4 regions of the Pelagibaculum spongiae genome follow, and region 2 is predicted to be linked to each of the others. Evidence: predicted binding sites of a transcription regulator. Region 2 holds the regulator's gene; each other region holds the start of a gene.
The links. Region 2 encodes FliA, which starts transcription of late flagellar genes. Its sites were predicted from a motif close to CTAAAGTTNNNNNNNNNNCNGCCGATA; they were not measured.
Positions count from the first base shown of each region.

Region 1 (2,208 bases), on a different contig from region 2:
GAAGCACTAAATTCTAACAGGCCCGTTTTTCGATTGGTTTTAACCCCTAAGTCGGCAAGACTACGAATGCTACTATCTTCGATAGTAGATTGGTCGGTCATCTTAGCTCGTACTTGATTTTGCAATGAACGAATTGACGCATCACCGGTAAATGCCCCTCGCTGATCTTCATCCTTGCTGGCTTTAGTTAAATTATTGGTCATATTCATAAAATCATTATATTTAGTGACCAGATTTTCTAATTCTTTTTTTATTGATGATGTATCGGCAGTTAAATCGACACGGATTTTAGTTCCGACATCGGCATTTTTAAGATCGAGCGTCACACCAGGAATAGCGCCTGCAACAGTATTGCTCTGTGAAGTCACCGCTATGCCATCAACTACCAACTGAGCAGAACCCGCTGCTTTAGTGGTTTGCATTACTGTCGTTGCCGGGTCGGTATAAGCAAATTGAGATAAACCTAACGCATCCGCTGAATTACCATCACCATCGGCAACATCAATTTTAAAAGCATTTTGCGAGCCGGTTTTATCACCATTCATCACCAACCGATAACCGCTACCATCATTGACAATCGATGCCTTAACACCAGCCTCGCTTTTATTAATGGCATCTCTTATTCCTTCCAGAGAGTCGTTATTCTGATCAATCGTAATGGTGACTGGGTCGCTGGCACTTGAATTAAACGTACCGTCGGCATTCCAGCTGCCCATAGATATCGTCAAGGTTCCGGCACCCACCGATGTATCTCGGGATGGCGAGGTTGCACTGGCTAAAGTTTGATTACTGGCTAACGATTGAATTTCAACTTGATGATTACCAGTGGCAGTACCGAACGAACCGGCAGAAACGGTTAAAGCGTTGGTATTACTGCTTTTAGCGCTGATGACATTCCAACTGCTCGGCCTGGAGAGTCTCTCCATCGCATCTTCCAGCTCTGACAGACTCGACTTCATATTGCCTAATGCTGAAATTTGCGACTGATAAATCGCTTCTTTTCTGTTAATTTTTGCCAGCGTAGGGTCACGTTCCAGCGCAACTAATTGTTTAACTGTTCCGTTAACATCAAATCCTGACAAACCTGTTGATGCAAGCACCCTTAAACCCCCTGCAGTGAGACCTTCACTTATTTAACGGCAACTCACCGGCAAACTTGAATATTTTAAAAAGAAAAACTGTATTACTATACATTTCTATTCGATATGCAGGTTTTAAGCCATTGAACGCAACAAGTTGAATCTGCAGCGCTTTGTTATAGATGAATTTGATTGTTTTGAAAATGCTTCAAGTTAGTGACAAAATTCCGACAATAATGCTTTCTACGACTCCTGTTCGATGACTTACTTTGACCAAGGAATTAAATTAATGAGCCAGCCTCCAACCAATCAAAAAGAAGATGTGTTAGAAGGCGTGATTCGATTCCAGCTTTCCTGGAATAAAAATCCATTGGCCGATGATATCTGCCTTGAAACATTGGAACTTGTTCGCAGCGACATGCTGCGCCAGCAATTAATTGGCCAATCGGCTGAGCGTTATCAGGGCTATGGTTTTGGCAATATCAGCCAACGATCTGAGCAAGGTTTTATTATTTCTGGAACTCAAACCGGGCATTTAACCCAACTAGCAAGACAAGGGTGGTGTGAAGTCACTGACTGCGACCCTATGACCGGGAAAGTCTCGGCAACTGGCCCGGTCAAACCCAGTTCTGAAGCGATGAGCCATGCGATTTATTATCAGCTGGACCCTGCAATTAATGCCGTTATTCATGTGCATAGCCCAGCAATGTTTAATGCGGCCTCTCAATTAAATCTTTTGGCAACCGCAGCGGATATTGAATACGGCACCACCGAAATGGTGACCGCGTTACAGCAATTATTTTTATCTTGCCGGCCGCTTATCGCTAATGAAAAAGACAACTCGCCTAATGAGAAAGGTAATCAACCATTGCTACCACATCTGGCAGTAATGTCTGGCCATGAAGATGGAATAATCTGCTGTGGCAGTTCTCTGCAGCAAGCGTCGCAAAAACTAACCGACATTTTAACGCTGGCCAATGCATTAACTTAATCGAGCTATTCGATTCTGGCCGATGCTTTAATTAATCTGAGCCACTTCACAAAAAATATCGCTAATCCTGCATCAGATCAGCTGTTAGAGAGAATGGGATTGAGCGGTAAACTGATCAATGACAACATCTGCCACGTT
Region 1 covers NZ_QDDL01000001.1:935,676-937,883, forward strand. The annotation lists gene fliD (flagellar filament capping protein FliD) at 1-1,100, opposite strand, end outside; gene DC094_RS04025 (class II aldolase/adducin family protein) at 1,369-2,070, shown strand; gene DC094_RS04030 (chemotaxis protein) at 2,189-2,208, shown strand, end outside.
Region 1: fliD (flagellar filament capping protein FliD) is a predicted target of FliA. The motif match lies at 1,135-1,161, and genes of this name have one in related genera.

Region 2 (2,208 bases):
ATCGCAATCACATATTTCAACCGATCGGTCGCATCAGGAATTTCCTGCTCGGCCAAGGCGGCAATATGATCATCAACCCGGATATTATTTATCGCTTCATGCAAATCACGGGTTAATTTACCCAGCTCCTGAAATAAGTCGCTGGAACGCATTTCGCTTAATTCATCTAAAATGGAGCGCGCTTCATCTAACTTGCCACTTTCCATTAAATCGACCAACTGTTTAGCTTGGTCTAGCCTGTCGGTATCAATAGGCTGGCTCTGGCTAGCGCTAACATTGTTATCGGCACTCATTATTTTGCTAGCTCCTAAGCCTTAGCCCCATCAACACGCTGGAAAATCTTATCGATTTTTTCTTTCAATGTGACAGCGGTAAAAGGTTTAACGACATAGCCGTTAACGCCTGCTTGGGCAGCCATAATGATTTGTTCGCGTTTTGCCTCAGCCGTTACCATTAATACCGGTATATGCTTCAGTCTTTCGTCAGCACGAACTTCCTTTAACAGATCGATACCCTGCATTCCCGGCATATTCCAATCGGTTACCAGAAATTCAATACGGCCTGTTTGCAAAATCGGTAATGCAGTTAAGCCATCATCAGCTTCTTCAATTTTTGTAAAACCAAGATCCCGCAATAGGTTCTTGATGATTCGTCTCATGGTAGAAAAGTCATCTACCACCAGGATGTTCATGTTTTTGTCCAAGACAACCTCCAAAACGGCCGCAGCATCATTTGCAGCCGCCTAACTCCAATCCTGCATCCGTGCTCTGAGTCGCACGACCGCCTGAGAATGTATCTGGCTAACCCGTGACTCACTTACGCCGAGAACCTGACCAATTTCCTTAAGGTTCAGTTCATCGGTGTAATAAAGCGACAACACCAAAGCTTCGCGCTCTGGTAATCGGGAAATTGCTTTTGCCAAATCCCTACGAAAGTTTTCGTCCGTTACGCCGAAATCTGGAGCTACAGTTTCATTTGCCTCGACAAACGGCGCATCCCCGAACTCACTCAGTAGATCGATTGACACCAGCCGACCTGAATCACTGTGCTTAAGCATTTTGTGATACTCATCCAATGAAACATTCATCTGCTTAGCGACATCAACATCCCGAGCTTCAGCGCTGGTTCTTGCCTCAACTTGAGCAATTGCCTGGCTTATATCACGGCCATAACGGTGAACTGAGCGAGGTGCCCAGTCATTGCGGCGCAATTCATCGAGCATTGCCCCGCGAATTCTTATGCCGGCATAGGTTTCAAAGCTGGCCCCTTTACCTGCATCATAATTTTTTGACGCTTCAAGAACGCCAATCATTCCAGCTTGAATCAGGTCATCTAATTGAACTGAATCAGGAAGACGGGCAATTAAATGGTGAGCGATTCTCTTTACCAACCCTGCGCAGCTAATCACTAATGAATCGGCACTGGCAGTGTTTAAGCTATTCGCCGCGTATGCTGCAGCTCCGTTCATAGCGCCTCCTCAGTTATTGATTTCCAGCCAAAAGCTGCTCGAGGAAGAATTCCATATGGCCACTGGCACCGGTCGGTATTGGCCAGTTATCAACCTGCTTAGCTAATTGACCAAAGGCACGAGCAATTTGGCTAGAAGGGTAAGCATCAACCACTGCCTTTTGCTTTCTCACCGCCTGACGCACCTGCATATCAAATGGCACACCACCCATGTACTGAAGTCCAACATCCAGGAAACGATCGGTAACACGCGATAATTTGACAAATAATTCTTGCCCCTGACGCGGGGTCTGAATCATATTGGCGAGAATTCTGAAATGGTCGATACCATGGTCACGCTCTAGCAATTTCATCAATGCGTAAGCATCGGTTATCGATGTCGGCTCATCACACACCACCATCACCACATGCTGACAAGCCCGCAAAAAATTGACTACGGTGTCAGAAATGCCAGCGGCGGTATCAACAATTAAAACATCGGTATCAATGGCTAATTCACTAAAGCCACGAATTAAACCTGCGTGCTCTGAATTAGAAAGCTGAGTCATATGTTGTGTGCCGGAAGATGCCGGAACAATTTTTATGCCGCCAGGGCCATCCAATAAAATATCTCTTAATTCCGCTTCACCGGAAAAAACATGAGATAAATTGGCCTTGGCATGTAAACCCAATAATACATCGACATTCGCCAAGCCAAGGTCGGCATCCATCAGCATGACCCGTCGGCCCATTTTCGCCAGA
Region 2 covers NZ_QDDL01000007.1:53,244-55,451, forward strand. The annotation lists gene DC094_RS15575 (protein phosphatase CheZ) at 1-293, opposite strand, end outside; gene DC094_RS15580 (chemotaxis response regulator CheY) at 308-691, opposite strand; gene DC094_RS15585 (RNA polymerase sigma factor FliA) at 743-1,468, opposite strand; gene DC094_RS15590 (MinD/ParA family protein) at 1,482-2,208, opposite strand, start outside.

Region 3 (2,208 bases), on a different contig from region 2:
TTTAACCAATGCCTGGCGATGGGTCTCCCGTTTCAGAACTGGCAAGCAGTAATGATGTGGGCGAATGCCACCAGCCAATAAATGATTGCGATTTAATAACAAATGGTGGGCGGTAATGGTAGCGGCAACATTGTTAGATGACTGACTGACAAATTCTGCCGCCTGAGCGGTGGTGATATGTTCCAGTACCAGCTTTAAATTGCTGTGGCGCTGGGTCAGTGGCACCAAATGTCGCTCAATAAATACTTTTTCCCGATCAAAAATATCAATCTCTGGCTCGGTGACTTCACCGTGAACCAGCAGCGGCATATCTACTTCGGCCATCGCGGCAAGTACATCGTCAACCTGTGACAAATCAGTTACGCCAGCATCAGAATTAGTGGTAGCGCCAGCCGGGTAAAGTTTCACCGCATGCACTAAACCACTTTGCTTGGCCTTAATGATTTCATCAGGCGAAGTGTTGTTGGTTAAATATAACGTCATCAGCGGTTGGAACTGACTGCCTTGGGGCAGCGCTTGCATAATGCGTTGATGATACGCCAAAGCATGTTCGGTGGTGGTGACCGGTGGTTTGAGATTGGGCATGATAATCGCCCGGGCAAACTGGCTAGCGGCGTCATTAGCCGTATCAGATAGCATTTCGCCATCCCGCAGATGAATATGCCAGTCATCAGGACGGGTCATTTTAATGCTTGTTGTCGACATGTTTCTGTACTGGTTGGCGGGCGGTGGCTCATTTTAGCCGAGATTCTAACGAATGAGCAGGGCTAAACGAAATTGATTTTTATAGTAAAGATTTTTTAGTCGCTGCCGATAGTTAGTGTGATGAAAAATAATGTCCACATTCGGTCACTACTTTCCAGCATGTTGATAACGATGATGGTGCCAGCGGTTGCTGAAGCTACCATTCGCAGCTACGAAGCGCCGTTAAACAACTCTCGCTGGGAAATGACGGTCAGCACGCCTTTAGAGTGCAGACTGAGTCATCCGGTGCCCGGTTATGGTGTGGCAAATTTTTATCGGCAGTCGGGCAATGGCCCTGAAGGCTTTTATATGAAAACCTTTGATAAGCCAGACCAATTACCAACGGTGACGGTGCGCAGTATGCCGCCGCCATGGATGCATGGCGCGTCAGGAAAAGTACTGGCTCAGCTGGCAATGGCGCCGGGAACGATGCCGATTAATCTGAATGCTGACCAGAGTTATCGAGTGATCTCTGAACTGCGCCGCGGATTGTTTCCAACTTTCAGTTTTAAAGATCCCATTTCAGCGCAGCAAAAATATCAGGTGGCACTGTCGACGGTGGGTTTTCGCCAAGGTTGGCGTGACTGGCAAAGTTGCGTCACTTCATTGCTGCCTTATCGCTTCCCGCAAGTGAGTGATTCGGTGATTCGCTTTGCTTATGACAGCACTCGCCTAAATGAATCATCCAAAGACCGTTTGGAGCAGGTGCGCCAATATTTAGAAGTTGACCCGAGCGTGGTGGTGCGAATAGAAGCGCACACCGATGCAATTGGTGTGAAGCGTTATAACTGGGCCTTGTCACGAAAGCGTGCCCAGCGAGTGCAAAATTTCCTGGCACGCAATGGCTTAGATGCTAAGCGATTTGTGATTAAAAACTACGGCTATGACCGGCCGATTGCCAATAACCTTACTGAGAAAGGTCGCTCTGAGAACCGTCGGGTTTATGTGCGGCTGAAACGTAAAAAAAATTACTAATCTTTCCTGCTTGATATCCCTTGTCCGCTTTTTGCATGCTAGGATAACTCCCGAAAATATCAGGCCGCTAAGGGTGTCGGTCTGATGGCTGCTAATCGCCAATTTTAATCATAATGGGGATAGAAATGTCAGAAGTAAAAAAAGTGGTTCTAGCCTACTCAGGTGGCCTAGATACTTCTGTAATTGCCAAGTGGTTGCAGGATCAATATCAGTGTGAAGTAGTCACTTTTACTGCCGACATCGGCCAGGGTGAAGAAGTTGAACCAGCCCGTGCCAAAGCGCATGCTCTGGGTATCAAGGAAGTTTTCATTGAAGACCTCCGCGAAGAATTCGCCCGTGATTTTGTATTCCCCATGTTCCGAGCGAATGCGGTTTATGAAGGTGAATACCTGTTAGGCACTTCGATTGCCCGTCCTTTAATTGCCAAGCGACTGGTAGAAATCGCTGAAGCAACTGGTGCCGATGCTATTTCGCATGGCGCGACCGGTA
Region 3 covers NZ_QDDL01000003.1:327,421-329,628, reverse strand. The annotation lists gene pyrC (dihydroorotase) at 1-705, opposite strand, end outside; gene DC094_RS10430 (flagellar protein MotY) at 826-1,719, shown strand; gene DC094_RS10425 (argininosuccinate synthase) at 1,845-2,208, shown strand, end outside.
Region 3: DC094_RS10430 (flagellar protein MotY) is a predicted target of FliA. The motif match lies at 790-816, and genes of this name have one in related genera.

Region 4 (2,208 bases), on a different contig from region 2:
GGTAACGATCTAGCCCTAGAATATCTTTTCCTGAGTAACGTATCGCAAAATCCAACGATGCGTCAGATTTCAAATCACATTGGCGCGTCTCAGTTTGTATTGCAATCTCGTAATCGGGGTACTGCTGATAAAAATCCACCAGTAATGGCCCAAGAACCTGCGATGCAAAAGCCGGTGTAGTAGATAGTACTAGCCGCTTTTTGCTATCGGTGACATGCTCTATAACGCGGTAAATTTCTGAGAAAGCTTGCCGCAGTACTGGAGCAATCTGCACACCTTCAGCAGACAAAACAACGCCTTTGTTGCTACGAATAAAAAGGGAAATTCCTAGCTGTTTTTCCAAGCTACGAATCTGATGTGAAACAGCAGTGGGGGTTACTGCCAGTTTTTCAGCAGCAATTTTAAAACTTCCAGAAGATGCGGCCACTTCAAAAGCTTGTAACGCATGAAGTGATGGCAAGCGCTTACTCATACTTTCTCCAGAAAAAACTCATCCTGCAGTATTTTTTTTCATTTGATGCCATGGAACTGATCCTAAATAATCTAATTTATCAAAATATAAAACAAGCTGAAAAATGAAATACATTGTTACCTTATTGTTATTGTTGTGCTCTCTCCAACTTCAGGCAATAGAACCTCAAAAGCCTACAATACTCGCTTTTGGTGATTCTAATACTTGGGGTTGGAAATCTGTTGCCGAAAGCGAAGGCTCAAATGGGAAATTTGCAGATCATGAGCGTTGGACTGGCGTAATGGAACAAGCACTCGGTGGAAATTACAAAGTTGTTGTCAGTGGTTTGGTTGGCCGCACTACCGATTTAGACGGTCGCAATGTGGGCGCTATCTCTGCGGAATCATTTAATGGCGCAGGCGCGTTACCCATGGCAATTGCAAGACACAACCCGCTAGCACTGGTCGTTATTATGCTTGGCACAAATGATCTACAAAGTGGCTATAACAAAACACCGCGGGAAATCGCCCGATCAGCTTTTTCTTTGGCAAGAACAGTTAAAGGAATGAATAACGCACTTTATAGCCACTACCCTGCCCCGCAGGTGTTGCTTATTACGCCAGCACCACTGGGAGACACTTCTAAAACACCACTGAAAAGTCTTTTTCAGTCAGGTGAAGCACCATCAAAACAATTGTCTGCTGCATTCACGGCAGAATCTTTAGCTGATGAAAACCAAGATATTTGGTTAATGGATGCAGGAAAAATCACAACGACTGATGGTGCCGATGGTATTCATCTATCTCAGAAAAATCACAAACTTTTGGGGATGGCTATAGCAAAGTATATCAAGAGCAAATCTACAGCCCTCTAATTTAGAACCTGGTTATCTTCGGTAAATTATTCGACTCAGGCTAAAGAATTTATAGCTTGGGTCGATATAAAAACATCAGCGAGTTAACTGGATGTTTCAAATGTACTCTGCCAATCGCCAAGCCGCGAATGCCTATTCCAACACACGTAGAAACAGTGCAGCTTGTGCCGATCCGCACCAGCTGATTGTCATGCTTTATGATGGCGCAATCGCTCGCATTGCTGCTGCTAAAGGTGCTATCCAACGTAAAGATATTCCGTTGAAAGGCCAAATGATCGGCAAAGCCATTACCATTGTCGAAGGTTTGCGTGGTTGCCTAGATCATGAAAAAGGCGGTGAGATTTCCGACAATCTATCTAATTTATATGACTATATGGAACGTCGACTGCTGCAAGCCAATATGGATAGCAGCTTAGAAATGCTCGATGAAGTAGTCGATCTGATTAATGATATTCGCGGCGCTTGGGTTGAAATTGGTCCACAAGTGAAGCAAGTTAGCGGCCAAGCAACCGTTAACAGCCAAGGCGGCTTTCAGGTCACTGGATAAATGAATAATTTGCAGCAAATGGCGAATGAGTTAATCGCCATGGCACAAGCTAACCAATGGGATGAGATTCAGCCTAAGTTGGATCTATTTCAACAGCAATTGACCGAACAAGATGGTCAGTTGGATTCTGAACAGATATCTCACTTGCTTGCGATTACCGAGCGCTTAACTAGCCTCGGATTGAAGAACAAAGCAGAGATTGCAAAAAAGCTTGCCAGATTAAAGCGAGGAAAAAAGGCGACCAGCGCATACAAATCAACTTAATAACCACATTATCAACAAAGTGCTTGATCAAATTTTTGAATCGTTTATTTTTGAAATAGATTTTTGTAGCAC
Region 4 covers NZ_QDDL01000001.1:1,203,841-1,206,048, forward strand. The annotation lists gene DC094_RS05210 (LysR family transcriptional regulator) at 1-472, opposite strand, end outside; gene DC094_RS05215 (GDSL-type esterase/lipase family protein) at 576-1,325, shown strand; gene fliS (flagellar export chaperone FliS) at 1,426-1,872, shown strand; gene DC094_RS05225 (hypothetical protein) at 1,873-2,136, shown strand.
Region 4: fliS (flagellar export chaperone FliS) is a predicted target of FliA. The motif match lies at 1,366-1,392, and genes of this name have one in related genera.